DNA from 3 places in the Nonomuraea sp. NPDC050227 genome. Region 1 is predicted to be linked to each of the others. Evidence: riboswitches for the same ligand, from Rfam matches in the RefSeq annotation. Region 1 holds a riboswitch; each other region holds the start of a gene.
What was found. A riboswitch is a leader RNA that binds a small molecule or an ion and turns the genes downstream of it on or off. The one in region 1 is predicted to bind cyclic di-AMP.

Region 1 (9,993 bases):
CCATCGAGCCGTCGCCTTTCGACCGTTGAGCGTCCGCGCAGGTCACGCCCACACTGGCGGCACATCAGCGGCACGAGGGAGAAAACGATGAAGGCGTACGTCCTGCGCTCGTTCGGCTCGCCCGACCAGCTCGTCCTGACCGACGTCGAGCGGCCCGTGCCGCGCGACGACGAGGTGCTGGTCCGGGTGCGGGCCACGTCCGTGCAGCCCTACGACTGGCACTTCATGCGGGGGGAGCCGTACCTGGCCCGGGTCATGGGCGGCGGGGTCGGGCTGCGCCGGCCGCGCATCGCCGTCCTCGGGGCCGACGTGGCGGGGGAGGTCGAGGCGGCCGGCAAGGACGTCACGCTGTTCCGTCCCGGCGACGAGGTGTACGCGATGTCGCTCGGGGGCGGCTTCGGCGAGTACGTCTGCCTGCGGCAGGGCGAGGTGGCGCCCAGACCGGCGGGCCTGTCGTTCGAGCAGGCGGCGGCGGTGCCGATGGCGGCCAACACCGCGCTGATCGCGCTGCGCGACGAGGGACGCCTCCAGCCGGGCCAGAAGGTGCTGGTCAACGGCGCGTCCGGCGGCGTGGGCACGTTCGCCGTGCAGCTCGCCAAGGCGCTGGGGGCGCACGTCACGGGCGTGTGCAGCGGGCGCAACGCGGACCTGGTCCGCTCGCTCGGCGCGGACGACGTCATCGACCACACCAAGGAGGACTTCGCGGCCTCGGGCCGGCGCTTCGACCTGCTGCTCGACGTGGCGGGCGGCCGCCGGCTGACGGACTGCCGCCGCGTCCTGACCAGGAAGGGCACGTACGTGCTGGTCGGCGGGCCGGCCGGCCGCTGGGTGCAGCCGGCCGGCCACATGTTCGCCGCGCTCGCGTCGGGGCCCTTCGTCCCGCAGCGGATCGTCAGGGCGGACGTCGTCCGCTGCGGGAGCAACAGGGCGAACCTGCTGACGCTGACCGGGCTGATCGAGCGGGGCGCGGTCACCCCGGTCATCGACAGGACCTTCCCCTTCGGCGAGCTCCCGGCGGCCGTCCGCTACCAGGAGGAGGGGCACGCCCCGGGGAAGGTCGTCGTCACAGGGTCGCGGTGAGCATGGCGGGGGCGGGGGCCTTCTGGAGCTGCTTGTAGTCGGCCCAGCGCTTGACGCCCTTGGGGTCGGGGCGTACCGCGCCGACGAAGGCCTGCCTGCGCCACTGCGACAGGCGTTCCTCCTTCACCACGTCGCCGGTGTGGGGGGAGTGGACCATGTAGCCGGGCTTGGAGATCATGCCGACGTGGCCGAGGCCGCTGAAGAACACCAGATCGCCTGGCTTGAGGTCCTTCCAGGCGATCTTCCTGGAGAAGGCGCCGTACTGCTCCGCGGCGGTTCTGGGGAGCTCGATGCCGGCGTCCTCGTAGGCCCGGAGCATGAGGCCCGAGCAGTCGTAGCCCCGTTCGCTGGCGCCGCCCCACACGTACGGGGTGCCGCGCTTGTCCATGGCGTATTCGAGGGCGACCTTCCAGGCCGGTTTCGGCGCGTGCCGTTCCTGGACCTGTTTCACCTGGGGGCCGGTGAGGGTGATGGAGGAGGTGGGGGCGGCCGGAGCGGCGGGAGCCGCGGGGGCGGCAGGCACGAGACCTGCGGCGCCCGCTGCCACCGCCACAAGGATGGCGATGCTAGACAGGGGACTGTCCTTCCACGTGGCCGACCGGGTTAGCTGACGGGCTCGGGCCTGGAAGTAGCCCTACGGCGGCTCCTCGGGGGGGAGGCGCAGCCGATTCGCCCCGGGGGGAAAGATGGGTCCCCGGCTCCACGCAGCGGCTGCGTGGATTAGGCTCGTCGGACTCTAACGAAACGGTCAAAAGGTCGCAATCCCCCCAAAACGGATTGTCCGATTGTTGAGATGATGTGTTCGTCAGCCGAGACGAGCCGGTAAGGTACCGCCCATGGAGTCGCGTAACATCCGCCTGGCCGTCATCCCCGGGGATGGCATCGGCGCCGAGGTCGTAGCCGAAGGGCTCAAGGTCCTGGAGGCCGTGGGCACGAAGATCGAGCCCACCCACTACGACCTGGGCGCAGCCCGCTACCACCGCACGGGCGAGACCCTGCCCGACGCGGTGCTCGAAGAGCTGCGCGGCTACGACGCGATCCTGCTCGGCGCCGTGGGCGACCCCAGCGTGCCGCCCGGCATCCTGGAGCGCGACCTGCTGCTCAAGCTCAGGTTCGAGTTCGACCACTACGTCAACCTGCGTCCGGTCAAGCTGTTCCCCGGCGTCGAGACCGCGTTGGCCGGCGCCACCGCCGAGCACATCGACATGGTCGTCGTCCGCGAGGGCACCGAGGGCCTCTACGCGGGCACCGGCGGCGTCATGCGCCGCGGCACGCCGCACGAGATCGCCACCCAGGAGTCGCTGAACACCGCCCACGGCGTCGAGCGCGTCGTGCGGTACGCCTTCCAGAAGGCTCAGTCGCGGCCCCGCAAGAAGCTCACGCTCGTCCACAAGACGAACGTGCTCACCTTCGCCGGCGACCTCTGGCAGCGCACGGTCAACCGCGTGGCCGCGGAGTTCCCCGACGTCACCACCGACTACAGCCACATCGACGCGGCCTCGATGTTCTTCGTCACCCAGCCCGAGCGCTTCGACGTGATCGTCACCGACAACCTGTTCGGCGACATCATCACCGACCTCGGCGCCGCCATCGCCGGCGGCATCGGCCTGGCGGCCAGCGGCAACATCAACCCCGAGCGCACCTCGCCGAGCATGTTCGAGCCGGTGCACGGCAGCGCGCCCGACATCGCCGGTCAGGGCAAGGCCGACCCGACCGCCACCATCCTGTCCGTGGGCATGCTCCTCGACCACCTCGGCCTGCACGCCGAGGCCGCCAAGGTCGAGCAGGCCGTGGCCGCCGACATCGCCGAGCGGGTGACCGGCCGCGCCGGCCGCACGACCAGCGAGATCGGCGACGACATCGCCGCGCGAGTAGCCGGCTAGGACCGCCTAGCCCCGCACGCGCCTGGCGGTCCGAACACGGACTGCCAGGCGCTTTTTCGCGTTCGCCGGTTCTAACCACCCCAACTGCCTCTTGCCATCCCAAATCGCGAGACACTAGGAAGTACGAATACTGCTCGCGGGCAGTAGCTAACAGAATCAGCTTTCGAAGTCGCAGATTCGTAGAGAGAAGGACCTCCGTCATGACCATCGCTCAGAAGCTCAGCTTCGACGTGCAGCATTCCGACCACGCTCGCACCGCGGCCGAGCGGGAGCAGGTACTGGCGAACCCCGGGTTCGGGCAGGTCTTCACCGACCACATGATCTCGATCGACTACACCGACGGCGAGGGCTGGCACGACGCCCGGCTCATGCCGTACGGGCCGCTCTCGCTCGACCCCGCGACCTCGGTCTTCCACTATGCGCAGGAGCTGTTCGAGGGCCTGAAGGCGTACCGGCAGATCTCCGGTTCGATCGCGACCTTCCGGCCGTACGCGAACGCCGCCCGCTTCAACCGCTCGGCCGAGCGCATGGCCATGCCCGAACTGCCGGAGGAGGCGTTCGTGGAGTCGCTGGAGCTGCTGGTCTCGGCCGACAAGGAGTGGGTGCCGACCACCGAGGGCCACAGCCTCTACCTGCGCCCGTTCATGTTCGCCACGCAGGCCGGGCTCGGCGTCAACTACCCGTCGAAGACCTACAAGTACATGGTGATCGCCTCGCCGGCGGCCTCGTACTTCAGCGGCGGCATCAAGCCCGTCTCGGTCTGGCTGTCCACCGAGTACACGCGCGCCGCGCCCGGCGGCACCGGCTTCGCCAAGTGCGGCGGCAACTACGCCGCCGCCTTCGTCGCCCAGCGCCAGGCCGTCGACAACGGCTGCGACCAGGTCGTCTGGCTCGACGCCCACAAGCACGAGTACGTCGAGGAGATGGGCGGGATGAACCTGTTCTTCGTCTTCGGCAACAAGCTCGTCACCCCGGCGCTCACCGGCACCCTGCTGCCCGGCATCACCCGGGAGTCGATCCTGGAGATGGCCGGCGACCTCGGCCTGGAGACCGAGGAGCGGCTGGTCTCGGTGGACGAGTGGGAGTCCGCCTGCGCCTCCGGCGAGCTGACCGAGGTGTTCGCGTGCGGCACCGCCGCCGTGGTCACGCCGGTGGGCTCGGTCAGGGGCGACGACCGCTCCTGGACCATCGCCGACGGCACCCCCGGCCCGGTGACGATGCGGGTGCGCGAGGAGCTCGTCGGCATCCAGTACGGCGCCCGTCCCGACACCCGCAACTGGATCCACAAGATCGGCTAGAGCCGCGCGGACGGCCGGCGTCTCAGGCGCCGGCCTCCGTCAGGGCCGCGGTGTCGACGTGGAGGTTCCACGGGTCGGGCAGGAACACCGGCTCGCCCAGGGAGACGACGTTCTCGCTGCGGTAGCGCCGCCCGCCAGGCCCGCCGAACAGCGTCACCAGCCGCTGGAACGGGTCGATCACCAGGTAGAGCGGCACCCCGCCGCGCGCGTAACCGCCCGTCTTGACGAAGTGCACGTCGTACGTCGTGGCCACCGAGACGACGTCCACGAGCAGGATCGTCGAGGCGCCGTGGACGGCGTGCTCCTCGTGCAGCCGCGGCCGGCGCGGGACCACGGCCAGGTCGGGCACGTAGAGATCGTGGCCGGGGCCCAGGTAGACGGTGATGTTCGGCCAGATCTCCCAGCCCCGGACCGCCGCCGCGGCGGCGAGCTGGAACAACGTCCGGGACAGGATCGTGTTGTGCTGCCAGGTGCCCGGCTCGTTCACCACGATCCGGCCCTGGACCGTCTCGATGCGGAACTCGGGGAACAGCTCGCGCACGGTGCGGTAGCGCTCTTCCAGGGGCCTGACCATGCCGCCGTCCTCATGCTTTCCCGGGGGTTTCCAAAGGATCACTCAGAGTAACGGCGGCGGCGTCCTGCGATCTAGTGGTTCTTCCTGATCATCGTGATCCCGTCGGCGACCGGCAGCATCACCACGCTCACCCGCGGGTCCTCGATCACCAGGTCGTTGAACTCGCGGATCTGCACCGTCGTCGTCTCCGAGTGCGCCGGGTCGGCCACGTGGCCGCTGCGCAGCGTGTTGTCGGCCAGCAGCAGGCCGCCCGGGCGCAGCCGCTCGACCAGCAACTCGTAGTAACCGGGGTAGTTGCCCTTGTCGGCGTCGAGGAAGGCCAGGTCGATCGGCTCGTCGAAGGCGGCCAGCGTCTCCAGGGCGGGCCCGAGCGTCAGCGAGACGCGGTCGGTCAGGCCCGCCCGCTCCCAGTAGCGCCGGGCGATCGACGTCCACTCCTCGCTCACGTCGAAGCAGTGCAGCCGCCCGCCGGACAACCCCCGCGCGATGCACACCGACGAGTAGCCGGTGAACGTGCCCACCTCGACCGCCACGGCCGGGGCCGCGAGCTGGGTCAGCATGGTCAGGAACCGGCCCTGGTCGGCGGAGATCTGCATCCTGGCGGCGTCGCCCGTCGCCTCGGCGGTCTCCCGCGCCAGCTCGTCGAGCAGGGGGTCGGGCGGGGTGGAGTGGTCGAGGATGTACCGGCCCACCGCGGGGTCGAGGAGGTTCGCCTTCATGAAGGTCATTCTCCCCTCACAGCGTTCTCTCATCGTCATCAGGTACCAATGAGGGGGCCGCCCCGGGCGGCTGTCCGGAGAGTGGTTCCGGCGTTGGTAGGGTCTGCGCGATCGGTGAGCTGGAAGTGGGCGGATGATGAAGCGGTTGGTTGCGGTCGCGGTCGCGTGTGCGGCGCTGGTGATGCTCGGTGTGCTGGCCTTCTCGGAGCCGGGTGAGACGGCCGGGTCGGTACGCCTGACCAGGCAGCTCGACGGTTCGATGGTGCTGGCCGACAGGTCCGGCGACGCCCCCGTGCTCGACGTGTACGAAGACTTCGACTGCCCGATCTGCAAGGAGATGCACTCCAAGGTCGACGGCACGATCCAGAAGCTGGCCAGGGAGGGCAGGCTCAAGGTCGTCTTCCACCCCGTGACGATCTTCCAGGACGAGCCCATGCGCTCCAACTCCATCAGGGCCGCGGCCGCCGCCCGATGCGTGCCGGAGGAGAACTGGCTGGCCTTCAGGGACGAGCTCTACGCCATGCAGCCCGCCCCGCACGGCTCGGCCTCGGGCTTCACCGTGCAGGAGCTGGTGGCCGCCGCCAGGAAGGCCGGCGCCTCGGTGGACGAGTGCGTCACCTCGCAGTCGTACGCCAAGACCCACCTGGCGGAGACCTCGAAGATCCACATCCAGGGCACGCCGACCGTCCTGCTCGACGGGCAGCAGCTCGGCAACGAGGTGTTCGACCCGGCGGCCCTCGAACGCGCCGTCACCGGGGGCGCGGGCGTGCAAGTGTAAAGGTCGTGTCCACAAGCTGAGACCGATGTGCCAGATGGTGAATCCCTGTGGCAGACTGGCAGGCACCATGTTCTACGGTCTGCTCATTATCGGCAGGCGCGCTGGCTGACACAGGGACACCGCCAGCGCGCAGACCTCTCACGTCCGTGAGGGGTCTTTTTGTTTTCCAGGACACGGATCCGAAAGAAGAGACTTCATGGCCGACGACCGCTTCCACGTCTACGACACGACCCTGCGCGACGGCGCGCAGCAGGAAGGACTCAACCTCACCGTCGTCGACAAGCTCGCCATCGCACGGCAGCTGGACAGCCTGGGCGTCGGTTTCATCGAGGGGGGCTGGCCGGGCGCCAACCCCAAGGACACAGAGTTCTTCAGGCGCGCTCGAACAGAGCTCGACCTGAAGCACGCGCAGCTCGCCGCGTTCGGCGCGACCCGCCGGGCCGGTGTGAAGGCCGCCGACGACCCATTGGTAGCCGCATTGCGCGAATCCGGCGCGCCGGTCGTGACCCTTGTCGCCAAGAGCCACGACCGGCACGTGGAGCTGGCCCTCCGCACGACTCTCCAGGAGAACCTCGCGATGATCCGCGATACGGTTTCTCACCTTCGTGCGGAGGGACAGCGAGTCTTCCTCGACGCCGAGCACTTCTTCGACGGCTACACGTCCAATCCAGCCTACGCGCTGGAAGTGCTGCGGACCGCCGCCGAAGCCGGGGCCGACGTCATCGCCCTGTGTGACACGAACGGCGGCATGCTGCCCGACGAGCTGGCCGAGACCGTGCACGCGGCCGTCCAGACCGGGGCCCGCGTCGGCATCCACTGCCACGACGACACCGGCTGCGCCGTCGCCAACACCCTCGCCGCGGTCAAGGCGGGCGCCACGCACGTCCAGGGCTGCGCCAACGGCTACGGCGAGCGCTCGGGCAACGCCAACCTCTTCACCGTCGTCGCCAACCTCCAGCTCAAGCGCGGCTTCGACCTCGTGCCGCGGGAGGCGCTGGCGGACATGACCCGCATCGCACACGCGATCACCGAGGTCACCAACGTCACCCCCAACTCGCACGCCCCCTACGTCGGCATGTCCGCCTTCGCCCACAAGGCCGGCCTGCACGCCAGCGCCATCAAGGTCGACCCCAACCTGTACCAGCACATCGACCCGGCCGCCGTGGGCAACGACATGCGCATGCTCGTCTCCGACATGGCCGGCCGCGCCTCCGTCGAGCTCAAGGGCCGCGAGCTGGGCTACGAGCTGACCCCCGAGCACACCAAGACGCTCGTCGAGCGCGTCAAGGAGCTGGAGTCGCAGGGCTTCACCTTCGAGGCCGCGGACGCGTCGTTCGAGCTGCTGCTGCGCGACACCGTCCAGGGGGCGCGCCGGCGGCACTTCGAGGTGGAGTCGTGGCGGGTGATCGTCGAGCGGACGAAGGGCGGCGAGCTGGTCAGCGAGGCCACCGTCAAGCTGCACGCCAAGGGCGAGCGCATCGTCGCCACCGGCGAGGGCAACGGCCCCGTGAACGCCCTGGACAAGGCCGTACGGCAAGGGCTTGAGCAGCTCTACCCCGAGCTGGCCCGGCTGGAGCTGGTGGACTACAAGGTCCGCATCCTCGAAGGCACCCACGGCACGGACGCCGTCACCCGCGTCCTCATCACCTCCAGCGACGACACCGCCGAGTGGGCGACGGTGGGGGTGGCCGAGAACATCATCGACGCCTCCTGGCAGGCGCTGGAGCAGGCGGTCACGTACGGCCTGCTGCGCGCCGGCCGCGACTGCAGCTGACCCCGGGGGCGGCGCGCCCCGAGCGGTCTTCGCTTTGTGGGCGCTGCGCGCCCAGGGGAGCTCAGGCGTTCTTGACCTGGCGCCTTCGGCGCACCCCGTGCCCCGGCCCTCAGCCGTGGGCGCGAGGCAAGGGGTGACCCGGGTGGCCCCACTGGGCGCTGCCGGGCGTCAGTGAGGAAGGACCTCGCCCCTTACGCCGGGGAGATCGCCGAGCATCCCTGTGCCCGGGATCAGGCGCGGGGTCCCGTGTCTCTCATCTCGTCGTCGAGCGCCTCGCGGGCTGCGGCGACGTCGGTTTCGAAGTCGGGGTCCAGGGAGGCCGTGCCTCTCGCCAGGAACGCCTTGACCATCGTGGGAGCCGGTGCGATCACGGCGGCGGAGTTTCTGGACGCTTCGGTGGCGGTCATCACCTCATGGAATCAGGTCATCTGATTGGTGGGACGCCGTCGGGAGGGTCGCCGGGGCGGACGAGGCCGGATTCGTAGGCGTGGCGGACCATCTGGGCGCGGTCCCGGAGGGCGAGTTTGGTCAGCAGGCGATTGATGTGGGTGCTGACGGTCGCCTCCGTGATGGACAGCGTGCCGGCGATCTCGGTGTTGGACAGGCCCTGCGCCACCAGCCGCAACACCTCCTCCTCCCGGGCGGTCACCCCCCTGGCCGCCGGCGACGGGGCGGGGGCCGTACGCCGGTAGGCCGCCACGACGCGGCCGGTGACCGCCGGGTCGAGCAGGACGTCGCCCCGCGCGGCGCTGCGGATGGCGGCGAACAGGTGCTCGGGCGGCGACACCTTGAGCAGGAACCCGCTGACCCCGGCGTGCAGCGCGAGGTCGAGGTTCTCGTCGGTGTCGTAGGTGGTCAGCATGATCACCCGTGGGGGCGCGGGGGTCGCGAGGATGCGGCGGGCGGCCTCCAGGCCGTTCAGGCGGGGCATCGCGATGTCGAGCAGCACGACGTCGGGGCGCAGGTCGCGGGCCAGCTCCACGGCCCGCTCGCCGTCGGCCGCCTCGCCCAGCACGGACAGGTCCGGCTGGGTGCCGATCATCAGGCGCAGCCCGGCCCTGATCATCCCCTGGTCGTCGGCGATCACCACGCCGATCCCGCCGCCGGGCTCGTCAAGGGCGGGATCGGCGAAGGCGTCGGGGGCGTCCGGGTGCCCTGGGGAGGAGGGCGTCACAGGGGGAGCTCCGCACGTACCGTGAAGCCGCCCCCAGGGAGGGGCGCCGCCGCCAGCGTGCCCTCGAAGAGGGCGGCTCGCTCGCGCATGCCGATCAGCCCGTGGCCGCCGCCGCCCCCGGCCGACGGCGGCCGGGGGCCGCGCGGCCCCTCGTCCGTGATCTCCAGCCGGAGCTCCGCCGGCAGGTACGCGACGCTCACCGCCGCCCGCGTCGGCCCCGCGTGCTTGAGGGTGTTGGTCAGCGCCTCCTGGACGATCCGGTACGCCGACAGATCCAGCCCGGCCGACAACGGCGCCCGCTCGCCCGACACCGCCAGCGTGACGTCGAGCCCGGCCGACCTGAACTGCTCCAGCAGATCCGCCAGCCGGTCGAGGCCGGCCTGCGGGAGCAGGTCGCCGTCCTGCGTGCCGCGCAGCAGCCCGAGCATGCGCCGCAGCTCCTCCATGGCCTCCCGGCCGGCCGCCTCCACCGTGCTGAGCGCCTGCCGCTCGGACTCCTGGTCCGCGCGCAGGAGCAGCCGTACGGTCCCGGTGTGCATGGTCATCACGCTGACGCTGTGCGCGACGATGTCGTGCAGCTCGCGGGCGATGCGGGCGCGTTCCTCCTGCACCGACTCGCGGGCCAGCAGCGCGCCGCGCTCGGCCGCCTGCACGGCCAGCACGCGGTGGCGGCGTACGGCCAGACCGGCTCCGGCGGCGATGGCGCACATCAC
Region 2 (9,993 bases), on a different contig from region 1:
AACGTGGAGGACGCGCCCGGCACGGCGTCGGGCGTCACGTGCCATTTGATGGCCCCCCAGTCGAAGATCATCGTGGACAGGGCGTCCGGTCGTCGGTGCATGGCGGGTTCCTCCCGGTCAGAGCTGCTTGAAGGCGCGGACCTGTTCGGCGATGGCCCGCTCGGCGGGCAGGCGTTCCATCGAGGACGCGCCGAAGAACCCGGCGACGCCGACCGTGCGCTGCTGGATGTGGCGCACGTCGTCGGGCTCGGCGATGGGGCCGCCGTGGCACAGCACGATGACGTCGGGGTTGACGGCGACGGCGGCGTCGCGCATCTCCTGGACGCGCACGGCCGCCTCGTCGAGGCCGATCGCGGTGACGGCGCCGATGCTGCCCTTGGTGGTCAGGCCCATGTGCGGGACGAGGATGTCGGCGCCCGCCCGCGCCATGGCCGTGGCCTGCTCGGGGGTGAACACGTAGGGGGCGGTGAGCAGGTCGCGCTCGGCGGCCAGCCTGATCATCTCCACCTCCAGGTCGAAGCCCATGCCGGTCTCCTCCAGGTTCGCCCGGAAGACACCGTCGATCAGGCCGACCGTCGGGAAGTTCTGGACGCCGGTGAAGCCCATGTCCTTCAGCTCGTCCAGGAAGCGCGGCATCAGCCGGAACGGGTCGGTCCCGCACACCCCGGCCAGCACCGGCGTGTCCTTGACGACCGGCAGGACCTCCCCCGCCATCTCCACGACGATCGCGTTGGCGTCGCCGTACGGCATCAGGCCGGCGAGCGAGCCGCGGCCGGCCATCCGGAACCGCCCGGAGTTGTAGATGATGAGCAGATCGACCCCGCCCGCCTCGGCGGACTTGGCCGACAGCCCGGTGCCCGCGCCGCCGCCGATGATCAGCCGGCCCGCCTCCCGCTCGGCGCGCAACCTCCGTAGTGCCTCGTCGCGTCGCATCAAGCCCCCTTCTCGATCAGCCGGTGCAGCCGGTCGGCGGCCGCCACGGCGAACTGCGCGTCGTTGATGTCCTGGTCGCTCTGCACGACCTCGACGGCGGTGCCCGCGACGGCCGCGAGCACGGCGTCGAAGCAGGCCGCGTCGGCCGCCGGGTCGCGGAACGGGCCGCCCTCGACGTCGACGGCCGAGACGCCGCCGCGCGGCACGAACAGCGTGACCGGCCCGGAAGCGCGGGCCAGCCGCTCGCCGATCGCCCGCCCGATCTCGGCGTTCTCGGCCGGAGTGGTGCGCATGAGCGTCACCGTCGGGTTGTGCACCAGGAGCTGCCGTGACCTGAACCGTTCCGGCACGGTCTCCATCGGGCCGAAGTTGACCATGTCGACGGCGCCCAGGCTGACGACCTGCGGGATGCCGGCCCGCCCGGCGGCGGTCAGGCGGTCGGGGCCGGCCGACAACACGCCGCCGACGAGCTCGTCGGCCAGCTCGGTGGTGGTCAGGTCGAGCACCCCGGCGAAGTGGCCGCCGGCCGCCAGCGCCTCCATGGCCCGGCCGCCCGAGCCGGTGGCGTGGAAGACCAGCACCTCGTAGCCCAGGGACTCCAGCCGGGCCCGCGCGGCGTCGACGGCGGGCGTGGTGACGCCGAACATCGTGGCCGCGACCAGCGGTTTGTCCTCCCCGGACGGCTCGGCGCCGGCGTCGTAGGAGGCGGCCATCGCGCTGATCGCGGCGGCGGCGTTGGTCAGGATGCGGCGGGAGACGGAGTTGACGCCCGCGACGTCGACGACGCTGTACATGAGCGTCACGTCAGTCTCCCCGACGTAGGCCGAGACGTCGCCGCTGACCATGGTCGAGACGAGCAGCTTGGGCAGGCCGACGGGCAGCGCCCGCATGACGGCGGCGGCGATGGAGGAGCCGCCGCTGCCGCCGAGCGCGAGCACGCCGCTCAGCTCGCCGCGGGCGTGCAGGTCCTTGGCCAGGGCGGTGGCCCCGGCCGCCATGGCCGCGAGCGCGGCGCCGCGGTCGCCGGCGCTCCTGAGCCGGTCGAGGCCGGTGCCCGCGGCCCGCGCGACGGCCTCGGCGGGGACGTCGGCGGCCAGCGCCGGGGCGCCCATGACGCCGGTGTCCATGAGGACGACACCCTGGCCGGCCCGGATGATCAGGTCGCGGACGAGGGCGTACTCCTCCCCCTTGGTGTCGAGGGTGCCCAGCAGCAAGACCGCCATGTCAGACCTCCTACGATCGGCCTTCCGACCTTACCCCGGCGATCTCCGCGTGGCGGATGCCCAGCACGTCCACGCCGTGCTCGGACAGCGGGCGGGAGCCGAAGATGCGGCGTTCCTCCTCGGTGATGGCGACGTCGTTGATGCTGGCCTCCCGGCGGCGCATCAGCCCCGAGGCGTCGAACTCCCACTGCTCGTTGCCGTAGCTGCGCCACCACTGGCCGGCGGCGTCGCGGGACTCGTACTGGAAGCGGACGGCGATGCGGTCGCCGGTGACCGCCCACAGCTCCTTGCGCAGGGCGTAGTCCAGCTCGCGGGCCCACTTGCGGCGCAGGAACTCCGCGATCTCGGCGCGGCCGGTGACGAACTCGCCGCGGTTGCGCCACACGGAGTCCTCGGTGTAGGCGAGCGCGACACGGTCGGGGTCGCGGGTGTTCCAGGCGTCCTCGGCGGCCTGGACCTTGATCCGGGCGGTCTCCTCGGTGAACGGCGGGACGGGCGGGCGGGTCATGGGCTGTCCTCTCCGATCGAGAGAACGGGCGTTCTCCCGGGTTGTGCGCTAGCGTAGAGAACGATCGTTCTCCGCGGCAAGCACCTGGAGGGGTGTCATGGATCACGAGCAGCGGCTGCTGGACGCCGCGGGCGACCTGTTCTACCGCCGCGGCGTGCAGGCGGTCGGCATGGACGAGATCCGGGCCGCCTCCGGCGTCTCGCTGAAACGCCTCTACCAGTGTTTCCCGTCGAAGGAGGCGCTGGTCGTGGCCTATCTGCGGCGGCGCGACGAACGCTGGATGGCCTCGCTCACCGCGTACGTGGCCGACGCCGGCGACCGCATCCCGGCGGTCTTCGCGTGGCTGGAACGCTGGTTCGCCGAGGACGACTTCCGCGGCTGCGGGTTCGCCAACGCCTTCGCCGAGCTGGGCGCCGGTTCGGCCGCCGTCCGCGCGGCGGTGCGCGAGCACAAGGAGCGCCTGCGCGCCTACCTGCGCTCGCTCGCCGAGGAGGCGGGAGCCGGGGACCCCGGCCTGCTCGCCGAGCAGTTGCTCACCCTGATCGACGGCGCCACGGTCACCGCGATGATCTCCGAGGAGCCGGGCGCGGCCCGCTCGGCCGGGCAGGCCGCGGCGGTCCTGGTCCACCGGCACCGGCGGCCCTGAAACGCGAAAGAGCGCACTCCCCGTCCCGAAACGCGAAAGAGCGCACTCCCCGTCCCGAAACGCGAAAGAGCGCACTCCCCGCGGGGAGTGCGCTCTTCGCTTGGCAGGATCAGGCGGCGTACGACGGGTAGCCGTAGCCGACGACCTGGGAGGTCGGGCGGACGCGCTGCTCGACCTTGCCGTTGCCGGTGTTGCCCTCGATCGTGGAGATCGTGCCGTCGCCGTTGTCCTTGACGACGAAGCCGACGTGCTGGATGTCGCTCAGGCTCTTGCTGCCGCTCCAGGAGAAGAAGACGACGGCGCCCGGCTTGGCCTCGGTGCCCCAGCGGTTGTTGGCGGCGAACCACTTGGCGTGGGTCACGGTGTAGGCGTCCCAGCCGACCTGCGGGCGGGCGCCGGTCTGCTCGCCGACCCAGGAGACGAACATCGAGCACCAGGGGGCGTTCAGGTACATGGCGCGGTTGCCGCCGTCACGCGCGGCGGTCTCGGCGGCGCGCTGCGAGTCGGCGTACCACTTCTGGAACTTGGTGCCGCCGCCGTTGGCGTCCTCGGAGGTGCCGACCTGGGCGCGGGCCGTGGCCAGCACCTGGGCGGCGGTGACGTTGACCTTGCCCTTGGCGCTCTCGTCGGCGGCGCGGTGCTGCGCGACGAGCGGCTGGGCGGCCACGCCGGCGACCTTGGCGGTCTGGGTGGCGGTGTGGGCGGTGGCGTGGGTGGTGTCGGCGTTCACTGCCGCGTGCGTGCCGAGCACGCCGGCGACGGCGGTCGCGCCGAGAGCGATCTTGGCGAGGTCGAGCTTGAAGGCACGGTGAAGACGGTGCTTGGCCATGAGGGTGTTACTCCTTGAGCTTCCGTGCCGCTTGCCGGGTTAGCTGACGGGTTCGGGCGGGAAGCTGCCCTACGGCACCACGGTGCCGATTCACCCCATTGGACACATGGGTCCCCGGTTCCGCGCACAGGCGGATTCAGCGGTCTCTTGGTCAGGCAAAGGGCTGACGCATCGTCTTCCCGGGCCCGGGAAAGGGCCTGAAGGCATATGTGCGACGCCCGGATGCGGGGATTTCCGCATCGACTCTGTACAACACGGGTCCCGCTTGGGTAATTCCCAGGCAATGCCATCCCTACCTGGGACGACTCCCCGTTCGGCTGTGTACAACCAAGCTACCCGGCGAGTAATTCCCAGGCAAATGGAGGCAATGAATTCGACGCTGCGTGGGAGAAACGCTACGCACCGAATCGGTTCACGCCACGTGCGCCTTTATCGCCACACTCGTGAGCGCCAGCAACAATTCCAGATCGGGCTCGGCGTCGACCTGTACGGCGACCCAGGCGCGGTCGCGGCAGGCATGGACCTGGTCGCACGCCCGCAGGTGCGGCTCCAGGCGGCCGATGGCGGGGGCGGTGAGCCGTACGTGGATCTCGTCCCGGCCGGCCAGGCGCAGGATCTCGGTTCCGTGTACGGCGAAGGTGACCTGCTGACCGGTGCCGCTGACGTTCAGCGACGGCCAGGACCGTAACTCCGCGACCGCGCGGACCACGTAGGGCCCGCGTCGCGTGGGCGTCCGCCGCCAGGCGGAGATTCCTGCCACGCTCCAATGCTGAGCCACGGCTCACCCCGCCGTCAGCCCCCGTTCCTGAACCGTTATCCCCTCGTGAACGGGCGCGTCCGCGGTCTGACCGGCACGATTACGGACACCTGACCGATACGTATTGACGCTCCCCCAGGCAGAAGCTACCGTCGATTCACAACTTAAAGGAAACTTTCCTAATAGTTTCCCCAGAAGTCTCCCATCCCACTCCCCACACACCCCCCAACGGATGTCGGAGCGACATGAAACACACCATTCTGAGCAAGGTCCTGGCGGGAATGGCGGCGTTGGCCCTGCCCCTCACCGCGGCCGTGGCCGCCCCGGCGCTCGCCTCCGCCAGCACGGTGGCGTACGCGGCGGCCTGGGCCCCGTGGACCGCCTACACGGCGGGCACGGTCGTCACCTACAACGGCGTCGACTACGTCTGTCTCCAGGCGCACACCTCCCAGCCCGGCTGGGAGCCGCCGAACGTGGCGGCGCTGTGGAAGGTCTCCGGCGGCGGCGGCAGCGACACGACCGCGCCGTCCGTGCCGGGCAACCTGCGCTCGACCGGCGTCACGGACACGAGCGTGGCCCTGGCCTGGAACGCCTCCACCGACAACGTGGCCGTGACCGGCTACGAGGTCTACCGCGGCGGCACCCTGGTCACCACCGTCACGGGCACCACGTACAACGACACCGGCCTCACCGCGAACACGGCCTACAGCTACACCGTGCGCGCGCGTGACGCGGCCGGCAACCGTTCGGCCAACAGCAACCAGATCTCCGCGACGACCACCGGCGGCGGTGGCGGCGACGACAAGACCCCGCCGACGGTGCCCGGCAACCTGCGCTCGACCGGCGTCAGCAACAACAGCGTCTCGCTGGCCTGGAACGCCTCCACCGACAACGTGGCGGTCACCGGCTACGAGGTCTACCGCGGCGGCACCCTGGTCACCACCGTCACGGGCACGTCGTACAACGACACCGGCCTCAGCGCCAACACCTCCTACAACTACACCGTGCGGGCGCGTGACGCGGCGGGCAACCGCTCGGCCGACAGCAACCAGATCACCGCGACCACCACGGGCGGCGGCGGTGGCGGCGGCAACAAGGTGCTCGGCTACTTCGTCCAGTGGGGCATCTACCAGCGCGGCTACCACGTCAAGAACATCGACACCAGCGGCTCGGCGGCCAAGCTGACCCACATCAACTACGCGTTCGGCAACGTGCAGAACGGGCAGTGCACGATCGGCGACAGCTACGCCGACTACGACCGCTTCTACCAGGCGGGCGAGAGCGTCGACGGCGTCGCCGACACCTGGGACAACGGCGCGCTGCGCGGCAACTTCAACCAGCTGCGCAAGCTGAAGAAGAAGTACCCCAACCTGAAGGTGCTCTTCTCCTTCGGCGGCTGGACCTGGTCCGGCGGCTTCGGCCAGGCGGCGCAGAACCCGACGGCCTTCGCCGACTCCTGCTACAAGCTGGTGGAGGACCCCCGCTGGGCCGACGTCTTCGACGGCATCGACATCGACTGGGAGTACCCGAACGCCTGCGGCCTGACCTGTGACACCAGCGGCGCGGCGGCGTTCAAGAACGTGATGTCCGCGCTGCGCTCGCGCTTCGGCGCGAACAACCTGGTCACCGCGGCCATCACCGCCGACGGCAACGACGGCGGCAAGATCGACGCGGCCGACTACGGCGGCGCCGCCCAGTACGTCGACTGGTACAACGTCATGACGTACGACTTCTTCGGCGGCTGGGACGCGCAGGGCCCGACCGCCCCGCACTCCCCGCTCACCACCTGGGACAAGATCCCGATCCCCGGCTTCTACACCGACAACGCCATCCAGAAGCTCAAGAGCAAGGGCGTCCCGGCCGCCAAGCTGCTGCTCGGCATCGGCTTCTACGGCCGCGGCTGGACCGGCGTGACCCAGGCCGCGCCCGGCGGCACGGCGACCGGCCCGGCGCCCGGCACGTACGAGCAGGGCATCGAGGACTACAAGGTCATCAAGACCCGCTGCCCGTCCACCGGCACGGTCGCGGGCACGGCCTACGCCTACTGCGGCAACCAGTGGTGGAGCTACGACACGCCGAGCACCATCGGCGGCAAGATGAGCTACTCGAAGAACCAGGGCCTCGGCGGCGCGTTCTTCTGGGAGCTCAGCGGTGACACCACCAACGCCGAACTCCTCACGGCCATGAAGAACGGCCTCGGATAAGTTCCTCGGATAAGTTCGCACGTCAGGGGCCGGTCCCGGGTTTCGGGGCCGGCCCTTCGCCGTGCCCGGCGCGCCGCAGGAGGGAACACGGACGCCTTGGGAGAAGCTGGTCACCGGGGGTGAACGACGATTCTCTGGGGTGGCGGGCACAGGCGGCCCTTCTTCACGACACCGGTCTTCCTGGTCGGCCTGATCGGGATCACGGTGCTGGTGGTCGGGCTGGACAGGTTCACCGGCGGGGGCGCGGAGCTCGTGCCGGTGCTGATCTTCCTGCCCGCGATCGTGTCGGGGCTGGGCTCGGTGGTGCAGACGTCGATCGCGTCGGTGTGGGTGCTGGCGGTGGTGTCGGCCTCGGTCGCCTATTTGGGCGGCAGTCTGCGGACGAACCTGGAGGTCTCCGGCTTCACCGCGGCGTTCGGGCTGATGAGCGTGGTCGGCGCGAGCTACCGGATCCAGCGCGAGGAGGAGGTCCGCCGGTTGCGCTCGGCCGCCGCGGCGTTGCAGCGGCAGCTCGTCAGGCCGCTGCCGCTGCGCTCGCTCGACGTGGTCGTGGACGGCCTCTACCAGCCCATCGAGGAGGACACGATGGTGGGCGGCGACATGTACGAGGTGGCGCCGTCGCCGTACGGGACCCGGGTGATGATCGCCGACGTGCAGGGCAAGGGGCTGCCCGCGATCGGCGCCGCGCTGGCCGTGCTGGGCGCCTTCCGGGAGGCGGCCTACCGCGAGATCTCCCTCATGGGCGTGGCCGACGCCCTGGAGGACGCCGTGATCAGGCACAACAGGTTCGCCGCGCACACCGGCGAGCCCGAGCGGTTCGTCACCGCGCTGCTGCTGGACATCGGCCCGGAGCTGGAGGTGGACGCGGTCAACTGCGGGCACATCGCGCCGTACCTGATCCACGGCGGGAACGCCGGGCAGCTCTGGCTCGGCGAGCCGGAGGTGCCGCTCGGCCTGGCCGGGCTGGCGGGCGGGCCGCGGCACGGCGCGCGCTTCGCCTTCCCGCGCGGGGCCTCGCTGCTGCTGTGCACCGACGGCGTGACCGAGGCCCGCGATCGCGACGGCTCCTTCTACCCGCTGGAGCAACGGCTGCGCTCCTGGGCCCGCGACCCGCCGGCCAGGACCGTCGAGGCCCTGGCCGCCGACCTGAACGCCTTCACGCACGGGGCGCCGCGCGACGACATCGCGGTGCTCATCCTGCGCCGGACCGGATCGTGACCGCCCGAACGACCGGACGGCAACTATTAAGAAAGTTTCCTAACAGAACGCATTGACGGCCCTGGTCACCAGGCTTACCTTCCGATCAACCCCCCAGTCATGCCCCATCGGAGGTGGCCTTGAAGCCCACACGCCTACGCGCGGCCCTGGCCGCGTGCGGCACCTCACTGGTCCTCATCGCGGGAGCCCTGGCCGGTACGGCCACCGCCGCGGCCGACAACGCCGCCTGCCGCCCGGACGGCCTCTACCAGACCCCCGGCGTGGACGTCCCCTACTGCCTGGCCTACGACGAGGACGGCCGGGAGAAGATGGGGGCCGACCACCCCCGCCGCATCATCGGCTACTTCACCAGCTGGCGCACCGGCAAGGACGGCCGGCCCGCCTACCTGGCCGGCAACGTCCCGTGGGGCAAGGTCACCCACATCAACTACGCCTTCGCCCACGTCGACGGCAGCAACAAGATCGCCGTGGACGCCGACGCGACCGCGACCGAGTGGCCCGGCGTCGCCGGCGCCGAGATGGACCCGGCCTACGCCTACAAAGGCCACTTCAACCTGCTGAACAAGTACAAGAAGCAGTACCCCGGCACCAAGACGCTGGTGTCGGTCGGCGGCTGGGCCGAGACCGGCGGCTACTTCGACGCCAGCGGCGCCCGCGTGCCCTCCGGCGGCTTCTACTCGATGACCACCAACGCCGACGGCTCGGTCAACCAGGCCGGCATCGGCACGTTCGCCGACTCGGTCGTCGCGTTCGTGCGCGCGTACGGGTTCAACGGCGTGGACATCGACTACGAGTACCCGACCTCGATGAAGGACGCGGGGAACCCGCTCGACTGGACCATCGCCAACGCCCGCAGGTCGAGCCTGATGAAGGGCTACGCGGCCCTGATGAGGACGCTGCGCCAGAAGCTGGACACCGCGGCCGCCGCCGACGGCAGGTACTACATGCTGACCGTCGCCGCCCCCGCCTCCGGCTACCTGCTGCGCGGCATGGAGACCTTCCAGGTCACCCAGTACCTGGACTACGTCAACATCATGTCCTACGACCTGCACGGCGCCTGGAACGAGTTCGTCGGCCCCAACGCCGCCCTGTACGACGACGGCAAGGACGCCGAGCTGGCCAAGTGGGGCGTCTACACCGCCGCCCAGTACGGCGGCCTCGGCTACCTCAACACCGACTGGGCCTACCACTACTTCCGCGGCGCGATGCCGGCCGGCCGGATCAACATCGGCGTGCCGTACTACACGCGCGGCTGGAAGAACGTCAACGGCGGCGTGAACGGCCTGTGGGGCACCTCCAACGGCCCGAGCGGCAGCTGCCCGCAGGGCCTGACCACCTGCGGCGACGGCGCCCGCGGCATCGACAACCTGTGGCACGACGAGGAGAACGGCAAGGAGGTCGGCGCCGGCTCCAACCCCATGTGGCACGCCATGAACCTGGCCAAGGGCATCGCCGGCTCCTACGGCCCCGCCTACGGCCTGGACCCGGCGAGCGACCCCGAGGACCGGCTGACCGGCACCTACACCCGCAACTACAACGCCACCCTGACCGCCCCCTGGTTGTGGAACGCCACCAAGAAGGTGTTCCTGTCCACCGAGGACGACCAGTCGCTCGGCGCCAAGGCCGACTACATCAGGAACCAGGGCATCGGCGGCGTGATGATCTGGGAGCTGGC
Region 3 (9,993 bases), on a different contig from region 1:
TTGGCGGCCGACTGCAGGGCCGCAACCGCCAGCTCCGCCTCCACCGCCCGCCCGCCCGCGGCGACCTGGCGCACCCCCTCGGCCAGCCGCTCGGGCGCCACCCGCAGGCTCATGAACCCCAGCACGCTGCCGTTGAACGCCCTGCGCACCTGGCCGGGGCTCGGCCGGGCGGAGAGGATCAGCACCGAGCAGCGGGGGACCTGCTCGGTCAGCTGCGTGGCGACCGGCAGGCCCGGCAGGTCGAGATCGACGATCGCGACGTCGGGCGCGCTCGACCGCGCGGCCGGCAGCACACCGTCGGGGCTGCCCGTCTCGGCGACCACCCGCAGGTCGGGCTCGGCTTCGAGCGTGGCCTGCAGACCGCGTCGCACCAAGGGCAGGTGTTCGGCGATGAGTATGCGGATCAAGACGTCCCCCTCCATCGTCTCCCAGGGTGATCGGCTGATCGCTCACTGTCAATGCGGTCCGTTGATTCACCAAAGTGCGGGCAAGCCCGAGGGATGTGCTGAGTTCGACTAGTCTGGGAACGTCGAGACCGTCTGTCTGCCTGGAGCGCGCGTAGATGAACTGGCTCTTTGTCGCCGGGATCCTTCTGTTCCTGGTGGGGTTGATGGTCTCCGTCGGCCTGCACGAGGTGGGCCATCTCGTGCCGGCCAAGATCTTCGGCGTCAGGGTCACCCAGTACATGGTCGGCTTCGGCTCGACGGCCTGGTCCATCCGCAGGGGCGAGACCGAGTACGGCATCAAGTGGCTGCCGCTCGGGGGCTACATCCGCATGATCGGCATGCTGCCGCCGCGTCCCGGCGACGCCCCCGGCAGGCTGCGCAGCGCGTCGACCGGGCCGTGGCAGGGCCTGATCGAGACCGCCCGCGAGGCCGCCATGGAGGAGGTGCGGCCCGGCGACGAGGACCGCGTCTTCTACCGCAAGAAGTGGTGGCAGAAGATCATCATCATGTCGGGCGGCCCGGCGATGAACTTCGTGCTCGCCTTCATCTTCTTCAGCATTCTGCTGGTCGGCATCGGCCTGCCCAAGACCGCCCCGATCGTGTCGCCCGACACCAACACGTGCGTGATCCCCACCACCGAGGTGCGCAAGACGTGCGCCCCCACCGACGAGCGCACCCCGGCCGCCAAGGCGGGCGTCAAGGTCGGCGACCACATCGTCTCCCTCGACGGCCAGAAGATCGCGACCTGGCAGGACGCCACCCGCCTGATCCGCGGCCACGGCGCCGGCCCCGTCAAGCTGGGCATCGTCCGCGACGGCAGGCCGATGACGCTCGACGTCACCCTCATCGCCCGCGACATGGCGAACCCGACCGACGAGACCAAGATCGACAAGGGCGTCGGGTTCCTCGGCGTCGTGCCCTCCCAGGTCTTCGAGCAGCAGAGCATCGGGCAGGTTCCGGGCTACATGAGCGACCTGACCGGCCGCGTCGTGGGCTCGATGGTCAACCTGCCGGCGAAGATGGTCGGCGTCTGGAACGCCGCCTTCTCCGGCGACAAGCGCGACCCCGAGGGCCCGGTCGGCGTGGTGGGCGCGGGCCGGCTCGGCGGCGAGATCCTGGCCTCCGACATGTCCAACAAGAGCAAGCTGTTCACCTTCGTCAGCCTGCTGGCCGGGTTCAACCTGGCGATCGGCCTGTTCAACCTGATCCCGCTGCTGCCCCTCGACGGCGGCCACATCGCGGGCGGCCTGTGGGAGGGGATCAAGCGCGGCTACGCCAAGATCCTGCGCCGCCCCGAGCCCCGCTACGTCGACATCGCCAAGGTGCTGCCGCTCACGTACGCGATGGCGTTCGTGCTGATCATCATGGCCGGTCTGCTGGTCTACGCCGACCTGGTCAACCCCCTCACGCTCGGCTGACCCGGCCGGCGCGTCACGGGCCGGGGCTACCGCGCCTGGCGCACCCCGCGACGCCAGACCTCGGCGATGTCGCTGACGGCGGTGACGTCGCGGGTGGCGTCGCCCTCGACCAGCACCAGATCCGCGCGCAGACCAGGGGCGATCCGGCCGCGGTCGGCGGTCTCGACGTGCTGAGCCGTGATCGCCTCGAAGTAGGCCAGCGTGGTCACCACGAAGACCCCCTGGTCGCGCACCCGTCCGGCCAGGCGCGGCGAGGCCGGGTCGTCCGGCGTCAGGTCGGTCCACACGTGAGCCAGGCCGTCGACGCCGGCGTCGAGCGCGATCCCCACCTCGGCGGCGGTGATCGCGTGCGCGATGACCAGCAGGTCCGCCTCGTGCGCCGCCGCGGCCAGGGCGGCGGCGACCTCCGCCGTCATGACGGGGAGGTCGGCCCCGTGCACGGCGCCGTCGTCAATGACGATCTTGAGGTAGTCGGCCCCCTCGGCCAGCCTGGCCCGGACGAACGCCGGCGCCTGCGCCGGGTCGGAGACGAAGTCGATCGCCGTGACGTCGAGCCCGTCCAGGACGGTGCCCGCCAGGGCCGTCAGCAACTGGGTCGGGTGCCCGCCCGGAGCGGTGGCCAGCGTGCCGGCGCTGCGCAGGTCTGCCACGTCGTCGTTCTCGGCGGCCAGCCGCCGCTGCCGGGCGAGGATCCGCGGCAGGCAGAACATGTCGAGCTCGGTGGTGACCCCATACCGCAGGGCCTGGGCCAGGCTGCCGTCGAACACGTGGGTGTGCGCGTCGATCAGGCCGGGCAGCAGCGTCCTGCCCGTGCCGTCCACCTCGGCGTCGGCCGGGTGGCCGGCGCCGCTGCCGACAGCGGCGATCAGGCCGTCCTCGATCACCACGTCGGCCGTCGCGATGGTCTGCTCGCCGTCGAACACCCTGACGTCGCGGATCAATGTACGCATCGAAGCTCTCCCTTGTGAGTCGTGACGCCACCACAGAGGGGCAACCGGCCGGGAACTGTGACATGAGTGGCATAGATCACGCTTGATGTCTTCATGTCACAATCGCCACGCGTCGGGACTCTTCGGTTGCGACAGACGAGGAGGCGCGCCATGACACCGACCCCGCGGCACCCCGCCGACGCCGCCACCGAGCAGTTCCTCGGCTACCGGGAACTGCTGTTCTCCGTGGTCTACAACATGCTCGGCAGCGTCGCCGACACCGAGGACGTGCTGCAGGAGGCATGGCTGGCCTGGTCCGCCCGGCACCGCAGGCCGGACGCCGGACCGGTGGAGAACGTCCGGGCCTACCTGGTGCGGATCGCGGTGAACCAGGCGCTCGCCCGGCGGGCGGACCTGAGCCGCCGCCAGGAGACCTACGTCGGCCCCTGGCTGCCGGAACCGCTGGTCACGGCCCCGGACGCCGAGGTGACCGAGCGGTTCGCCGCGGCCGCCGCTCGGCGGTGACCTGCGGGCCCTGCTGGAGGTGCTGGCGCCGGAGGTGACCCTGTGGACCGACGGCGGCGGCAAGGGACCGGCCACCAGCCTGCACCCGGTCCACGGCCGGGACCAGGTGGCGGCGCTGTTCATGTCCGTCGCCGCGACGCTGACCCCGGGCGCGGTGGACCTGCGCTACCGGCGGGTGGCCGGCGACCCGTGCGCGCTCGTCTTCTCCGGTGACGGGCCGCTGGCCGTGGTCGTCGTCGATCTCACGCCCGAGGGCGACCGAATCGCCGCCGTCTACTCCGTCACCAACCCCGACAAGCTCACCGGCATCCGCTGAGCCGCCGGTCCGTGGCTAGTTCATCGAGATGTGCACGTGGTCGTAGTGGTTCTCGGTGATGCTGCCGCGGTCGGACATCGAGCGCCAGCCCGAGCCCTGGTTGATGCGCTGCTTCCAGATCACGTACTTGACGCCCAGCTTGGCCTTGTTCTTCAGCGCCCAGTCGGCCAGCCGGTCGCCGAGGGCGTTGTTGACGGCGCTCGGCATGGTGCCGCCCGTGCTCATCATGAAGTCGCAGGCCCGGCCGAGCGGGTGCTCGCCGCTGGAGCCGGACCGGAAGCAGCCCACCTCGTACGGCAGCGAGAAGTTCTTCTGCACCTGCGCGCGCATCAGCCGGGTGCGCGGCGTGATGTTGTCCGAGCCGGCCGGCAGCTCGGGCGCCCAGCTCCCGTCGGACTTCTTGCCCGGCCCGAACGGCACCAGGTCCTGGAGCTTCTTCTTGATGTCGTCGATGACGTCCTGGGCGTCGTCGCGCTGCTCGGCCACCTCCGCCGTGCCCGCCTTCAGCTCCGTCGCGAGCGCGGCGGCGGCCGTGGCGGCCTTCTTCTGGTCGTCGCGGGCCTTGGCCACGCTGTCCACGACCGCCTGCTGCTCGGCGGTGAGCTGTTCGAGCACGGCCGCGCCGCCGCCGTCCGGGGTCATCATGAACGCCGGCAGGGAGGTGTCGCCGTTCTGGTAGCGCAGCCGGGCGATCTCGGCGACCCGCTGCTCGGCCGTGGCCAGCGCCTGCTCGGCGGCGGTGAGCCGCTGCTGGGCCGCGGTGGCGGCCTGCTGGGCCTTGGCCAGCTCGACCCGCTTGAGGTTGTACGTCTCGATGAGCTTGTCGACCTTGCGGTTGAGCTCCTTGAGCTGGGCCCGCAGCTGCGCCTCGGACGGCTTGGGCGCGGCCGCCACGGCGGCTGCCCCAGAGACCGAGGCGGCGGCCGGATGCACGAGCAGGGCGGTGGCGGTGATGAGACCGACGGCAAGACTCGCGGGGGACGAAGCCGCCACGTGGTTGTTCCTCTCCCTCTGCCGGCCGGGTTAGCTGACGGGTTCGGGCACGGGAGCAGTCCCTACCACTGGCGCGGATTCACCCCGGATGCGATGGGTCCCCGGCTCCCGGGCAACACGCCCGGGATTAGGCGTACAACGACCGTTATGGCCGATGTCTAACGGGATATTAGTGGTAGATCACGAGTCATGCGACTTTAATGAGAAACCAATTAGTGATCAATTCGTGATCGCAACATGCGTGCCGCCTCCTCCGGCAGCACGTCGTTGACGAAGGCCCCCATGGCCGACTCCGAGCCCGCCAGGTACTTCAGCTTCCCGGGCGCCCGCCTGATGCTGAACAGCTCCAGGTGCAGGTAGGCCAGCTCGCGGCCGTACCGCACCGGCGCCTGGTGCCAGGCCGAGATGTACGGCATCGCGACCCCGAACAGCGCGTCGAGCGCCCGCAGCACCGAGGTGTACAGCGGCGCGAACGCGGCCCGCTCCTCCTCCGACAGCGCCGCCAGGTCGGGCACCTGCCGGTGCGGATACACGTGCACCTCGAACGGCCAGCGCGCGGCGGCCGGCACGAACGCCGTCCAGAGCTCGTTGGCGGCCACCACCCGCGTGCCGGCGGCCTGCTCGGCGGCCAGCACGTCGGCGAACAGGTTGCCGCCCGTGTGCCGCGAGGCGGCCCCCAGCTGGAGCTTGGTGCGCGGGGTCACGTAGGGATAGGCGTAGATCTGCCCGTGCGGGTGGGGGAGCGTGATGCCGATCTCCTCGCCCCGGTTCTCGAAGCAGAACACCTGCTCGACGCCCTCGATGCCGGACAGCTCGGCGGTGCGGTCGGCCCACGCCTCCATGACCAGCCTGACCTGGGCGTTGGAGAGCCTGGAGAAGGAGGAGGAGTGGTCGGAGGTGAAGCACACCACCTCACAACGCCCGACACCCGGCCGCACCTCACTCAGGCCGCCGACATCCCCGTAAGTCCCAAAATTTCCGGAGAAAGAGGGGAAGCGGTTCTCGAACACCACCACGTCATAGTCATGGGCCGGGATCTCCGACGCCCGCGTGGCGGACGACGGGCACAACGGGCACTCGTCGGCCGGCGGCAGGAACGTCCGCGTCTGCCGGTGGCCGGCGATCGCGATCCACTCCTCGGTCAGCGGGTCGTAGCGCAGCTCGGAGGCCACCGGCCGCGGATCGAGCGGCCGCCGGTCGATCGCGCTCCGGTCGGCGTCGTCGCGCCGGTCGAAGTAGATCAGCTCTCGGCCGTCTGCCAGGTGGGTGATGGTGCGCTTCAAGGCGTGCCCTCCGCGATGATCAGTTCTCCGGCCCGTTCGGCCAGCTCGGTGCGTGCTTCCTCGGGCAGCCCCGCGTCGCTGATGACCACGTCGGCCTCGGTCAGCTCGGCGATCGTGCTGATGCCGACCGTGTTCCACTTGGTGTGGTCGGCGGGGACCACCAGGCGGTGCGCCGCGGCCACCAGCTCCCTGTCGGTCTCGGACTCCAGCAGGTTGGGCGTGGTGAACCCGGCGCGCAGGCTCATGCCGTGCACCCCGAGGAAGAGCGTGTCCACGTGCAGGCGGCGGATGGCCGCCACCGCCACGGGGCCGACGAGCGCGTCGGAGGGCGTGCGCACGCCGCCGGTCAGCACGACCGTGCGGTCGGCGCGCGGGTTGCGGTGGAAGACCTCGGCGACGGGGATCGAGTTGGTGATCACGGTCAGCTCGGGCACCGCGACGAGGTGGTGGGCCAGCGCCCACGTGGTGGTGCCGGCGGAGAGGGCCACGGCGGTTCCCGGCCGTACGAGGGTGGCCGCGTGCCGCGCGATGGCCTCCTTCTCCTGCTGCTGGCGGGCGGACTTGGCGGTGAAGCCGGGCTCCTCGGTCGAGCCGGGGCCGAGGGCCGTCGCGCCGCCGTGGACCTTCTCCAGCAGCCCGCGCTCGGCCAGCACCTCAAGGTCGCGGCGTATCGTCATGTCGGAGACGCCGAGCTCGCGCACGAGGTCGGCCACCCGGACGCCGCCGCTGCTGCGTACGCGTTCGAGGATCGTCTGCTGACGCTGCTGTGCGAGCACGCCCACCCCTTCCAACAGATTCCACCAAATTATGACACGAGTTTGTTGAGGAATGTTAGGTCACGGCGTATCGCTTGTGCGGCCCGCGGGCAGGGGAGACCTTGAAGGTCACGATCCCGACCGCTGGAGGTGAGCCCATGGCGAAGCGTGCACGCAAGGGCAGGGGGCGCAAGAAGAAGAAGGCGAACCACAGGAAGCGCCCGAACGCGAACTGAACACGGGTGGCCGCGGGTCTCGCGGCCACCCGTGTCATCTCAGCCGGGCAACTCGGTGAGCGCCTGGTCGAGACGCTCCTGCGGAAGCGAGTAGTCCTCCAGTTCGCCGGCCAGGTGGCGGTCGTAGGCGGCCAGGTCGAAGTGGCCGTGCCCGCACAGCGCGGTGAGGATCACCTTCTCCTCGCCGCTCTCCTTGCAGCGCAGGGCCTCGGCGATGGTCTCGGCCAGCGCGTGCGTGGGCTCGGGGGCCGGGACGATGCCCTCGGTCCGCGCGAAGCGCACACCCGCCTCGAAGCACTCGCTTTGGGTACGGGTCACCGCCTCGAACAGCCCCAGCTCGTACATGTGGGACAGCAGCGGCGCCATGCCGTGATAGCGCAGCCCGCCGGCGTGGATCGGGTCGGGGACGAAGGAGTGCCCGAGGGTGTGCATCTTCAGCAGCGGCGTCAGCCCGGCGGTGTCGCCGAAGTCGTAGGCGTACACGCCCCGGGTGAACGACGGGCAGGCGGCCGGCTCGACCGCCCTGAATCGGGTGCCGATGCGTCCGGCCAGCTTCTCCCGCAGGAAGGGGAAGGCGAGACCGGCGAAGTTGGAGCCGCCGCCGGTGCAGCCGATGACCAGGTCCGGCAGCTCGGGCAGCTGAGCCAGGGCCTCCTCGCCGATCACCGTCTGGTGCATGAGGACGTGGTTGAGCACCGAGCCGAGCGCGTACCGGGCCTCGGGGTTCGCGGCGGCCACCTCGACCGCCTCGCTGATCGCCAGCCCCAGGCTGCCGGGGGAGGCGGGGTCGTCGGCCAGCGCCTTGCTGCCCGCGCCGGTGAGGGGGGAGGGGCTGGGGTGGACGGTGGCGCCGTACACGCGCATGAGCGAGCGCCGGTACGGCTTCTGGTCGTAGGACGCCCGAACCATCCAGATCCGGCATTCGACGTCGAACTGGGCGCAGGCGAACGCCAGGGCCGACCCCCACTGTCCCGCGCCGGTCTCCGTGGTCAGCAGCCGCACGCCCTCCTTGGCGTTGTAGTACGCCTGCGGCACGGCGGTGTTCGCCTTGTGCGACCCGGCCGGTGAGACGCCCTCGTACTTGTAGTAGATGCGGGCCGGCGTGTCGAGGGCCTTCTCCAGCCGGTGCGCCCTGATCAGCGGCGTGGGCCGCCACAGCCGGTAGACGTCGATGACCTCCTTGGGGATGGGCACGTAGCGGTCGCCGCTGACCTCCTGCGCGATGAGCTCCATGGGGAACAGCGGCGCGAGGTCGTCCGGCCCGACGGGGCGGCGGGTGCCGGGATGCAGCGGCGGCGGAGGCGGCACGGGAAGATCGGGAACGATGTTGTACCAGTTGCCAGGGATCACCGTTTCAGTTTGAGCCGCCCCTGTGGGTCGTCAAGAGTCTGGACACGGACACGTTCCTTCTTTACCTTGGTTGAATGAGTTCACAGGAGGAGCATATGAAAATCGATGCGGTCGTGTTCGACATCGGCGGGGTGCTGGAGCTGACGCCGGCCCTGGGCGTGACGGCCAGGTGGGAGGAGAAGCTCGGCCTGCCCGCCGGGCACATCGACGCCCAGCTGGAGCCGACCTGGCTGGCCGGGGCGGTCGGCGAGATGACGGAGGAGCAGGCCGGCGCCGAGGTGGCCAAGGTGCTCGGCGCGCACGCCGGGGCGTTCATGGCCGACGTCTGGACGGAGTACCTCGGCACGCCCAACACCGAGCTCATGGCGTACCTGGGCGCCCTGCGTCCGCGCTACCGCACGGGCCTGGTGAGCAACAGCTTCGTCGGCGCCAGGGAACGCGAGCAGGCCGCGTACGGCTACGCCGGCCTGGTGGACCACATCGTCTACTCGCACGAGGCGGGAGTGGGGAAACCGGATCCGCGCATCTACCTGACGGCCTGCGACGCCCTCGGCGCCGACCCCGCCGCCACGGTGTTCCTCGACGACCACGAGCCGTACGTCGAGGGCGCCCGCGCGGCCGGCCTGCACGCCGTGCGCTTCACCTCGAACGCCCAGGCGATCGCCGAGCTGGACGCGCTGCTCGGGCTCAGCCGTCCGTCAGCACCGCCGGCCGGTCCGGATGGTCGGCCCTGACCACCACGTCGGCGGCCCGCTGCGGGCGCGCCTCGCGTTCGTACCGCTCGTAGGCCGGCAGCCGCCACCGCTCGTCCTGCGGCGTGCGCCGCGCCAGCGCCCCCGCCGACAGCCACACGTGCACGCTCACCTCGAACGGCAGCCCCCGCCCCAGCAGCAGCGTGCCGTCCACGAGCACCACCCCGCCCGGCGCCAGCTCCCGGTACGGCAGCCGGTACGCGCGATCGATCCCGCTGTCCCACAACGCCGGCAGCACCCGCCCCGAGCCGCCCGGCTCCAAGGGTTCGAGCACCTCGCGCAGCAGGCCCTTGACGTCGAGCCAGTCCTCGTAGAAGACGTCGGGATCGGTCCGGCCGTGCTCCAGCCGGAGCGAGGCCGGCCGCAGGAAGTCGCCGGCCGACACCCGCAGCACGGGCCGGCCGCGCAACCGCAGCGGCGCGACCAGCTCGTCGGCCAGCGCGTCGGGCCCCGCCGCGGGCGCCCCGTCGACCGCCACCCGCACCCAGGCGTCCTTGGGCCGCGCGGCGACGAGCTCGGCCAGCTCCTCGACGAGCGCCTCGCGGGAGATCGGACGTGCACGCATCGACGCCAGCCTACGCCCCCGAAGATCACAAAAGGCCAGGCCCCCCGAACCGGGGATGACCTGGCCTTTCGCCTGCGAGAGCGGACGACGGGAATCGAACCCGCGTAGCTAGTTTGGAAGACTAGGGCTCTACCATTGAGCTACGTCCGCGCGAACCGGTCGAACTCTGGTCTAGACTTCATCCGGTCGTCAGGGCGTAAGCGTACCGGAGTCACGGACCGCATGCGCACCCGGCGAGGCGGGGCGTGGCGCAGCTTGGCAGCGCGCTTGCTTTGGGAGCAAGAAGTCGCAGGTTCAAATCCTGTCGCCCCGACCAGGTCATCGGCCCCCTCCGACGCGGAGGGGGCTTCTTGGTTCGCGGACCCGGACGAAGCGCCCATTAAGGTCGAGGCGTGACAGACAATCGTGTGCCCCCACCCCTCACC

Region 2: linked by a shared signal. The riboswitch ahead of ACIBK9_RS21215 (CHAP domain-containing protein) and the one ahead of ACIBK9_RS42440 (C40 family peptidase) in region 1 are both predicted to bind cyclic di-AMP.
Region 3: linked by a shared signal. The riboswitch ahead of ACIBK9_RS26610 (hypothetical protein) and the one ahead of ACIBK9_RS42440 (C40 family peptidase) in region 1 are both predicted to bind cyclic di-AMP.

What each region holds. Positions count from the first base shown of each region.
Region 1 covers NZ_JBITJF010000014.1:226,396-236,388, forward strand. Annotated here, with positions in the region: gene ACIBK9_RS42435 (NAD(P)-dependent alcohol dehydrogenase) at 88-1,080, shown strand; gene ACIBK9_RS42440 (C40 family peptidase) at 1,064-1,627, opposite strand; cyclic di-AMP (ydaO/yuaA leader) riboswitch at 1,658-1,817, opposite strand; gene ACIBK9_RS42445 (3-isopropylmalate dehydrogenase) at 1,917-2,963, shown strand; gene ACIBK9_RS42450 (branched-chain amino acid aminotransferase) at 3,164-4,261, shown strand; gene ACIBK9_RS42455 (Uma2 family endonuclease) at 4,284-4,835, opposite strand; gene ACIBK9_RS42460 (O-methyltransferase) at 4,907-5,554, opposite strand; gene ACIBK9_RS42465 (DsbA family protein) at 5,700-6,332, shown strand; gene cimA (citramalate synthase) at 6,529-8,106, shown strand; gene ACIBK9_RS42475 (hypothetical protein) at 8,337-8,513, opposite strand; gene ACIBK9_RS42480 (response regulator) at 8,531-9,280, opposite strand; gene ACIBK9_RS42485 (sensor histidine kinase) at 9,277-9,993, opposite strand, start outside.
Region 2 covers NZ_JBITJF010000005.1:195,003-204,995, forward strand. Annotated here, with positions in the region: gene ACIBK9_RS21190 (cupin domain-containing protein) at 1-101, opposite strand, end outside; gene ACIBK9_RS21195 (phosphoenolpyruvate hydrolase family protein) at 118-933, opposite strand; gene ACIBK9_RS21200 (Tm-1-like ATP-binding domain-containing protein) at 933-2,156, opposite strand; gene ACIBK9_RS21205 (nuclear transport factor 2 family protein) at 2,167-2,664, opposite strand; gene ACIBK9_RS21210 (TetR/AcrR family transcriptional regulator) at 2,762-3,310, shown strand; gene ACIBK9_RS21215 (CHAP domain-containing protein) at 3,420-4,139, opposite strand; cyclic di-AMP (ydaO/yuaA leader) riboswitch at 4,154-4,291, opposite strand; gene ACIBK9_RS21220 (luciferase family protein) at 4,552-4,899, opposite strand; gene ACIBK9_RS21225 (glycosyl hydrolase family 18 protein) at 5,142-7,100, shown strand; gene ACIBK9_RS21230 (PP2C family protein-serine/threonine phosphatase) at 7,305-8,318, shown strand; gene ACIBK9_RS21235 (chitinase C-terminal domain-containing protein) at 8,438-9,993, shown strand, end outside.
Region 3 covers NZ_JBITJF010000007.1:9,842-19,834, reverse strand. Annotated here, with positions in the region: gene ACIBK9_RS26635 (response regulator transcription factor) at 1-407, opposite strand, end outside; gene ACIBK9_RS26630 (M50 family metallopeptidase) at 563-1,864, shown strand; gene ACIBK9_RS26625 (amidohydrolase) at 1,891-2,814, opposite strand; gene ACIBK9_RS26620 (sigma factor) at 2,965-3,318, shown strand; gene ACIBK9_RS26615 (hypothetical protein) at 3,353-3,634, shown strand; gene ACIBK9_RS26610 (hypothetical protein) at 3,650-4,627, opposite strand; cyclic di-AMP (ydaO/yuaA leader) riboswitch at 4,633-4,771, opposite strand; gene galT (galactose-1-phosphate uridylyltransferase) at 4,840-5,910, opposite strand; gene ACIBK9_RS26600 (DeoR/GlpR family DNA-binding transcription regulator) at 5,907-6,686, opposite strand; gene ACIBK9_RS26595 (50S ribosomal protein bL37) at 6,824-6,901, shown strand; gene ACIBK9_RS26590 (TrpB-like pyridoxal phosphate-dependent enzyme) at 6,941-8,251, opposite strand; gene ACIBK9_RS26585 (HAD family hydrolase) at 8,347-8,985, shown strand; gene ACIBK9_RS26580 (uridine kinase) at 8,939-9,568, opposite strand; tRNA gene ACIBK9_RS26575 (tRNA-Gly) at 9,648-9,718, opposite strand; tRNA gene ACIBK9_RS26570 (tRNA-Pro) at 9,808-9,884, shown strand; gene ACIBK9_RS26565 (DinB family protein) at 9,961-9,993, shown strand, end outside.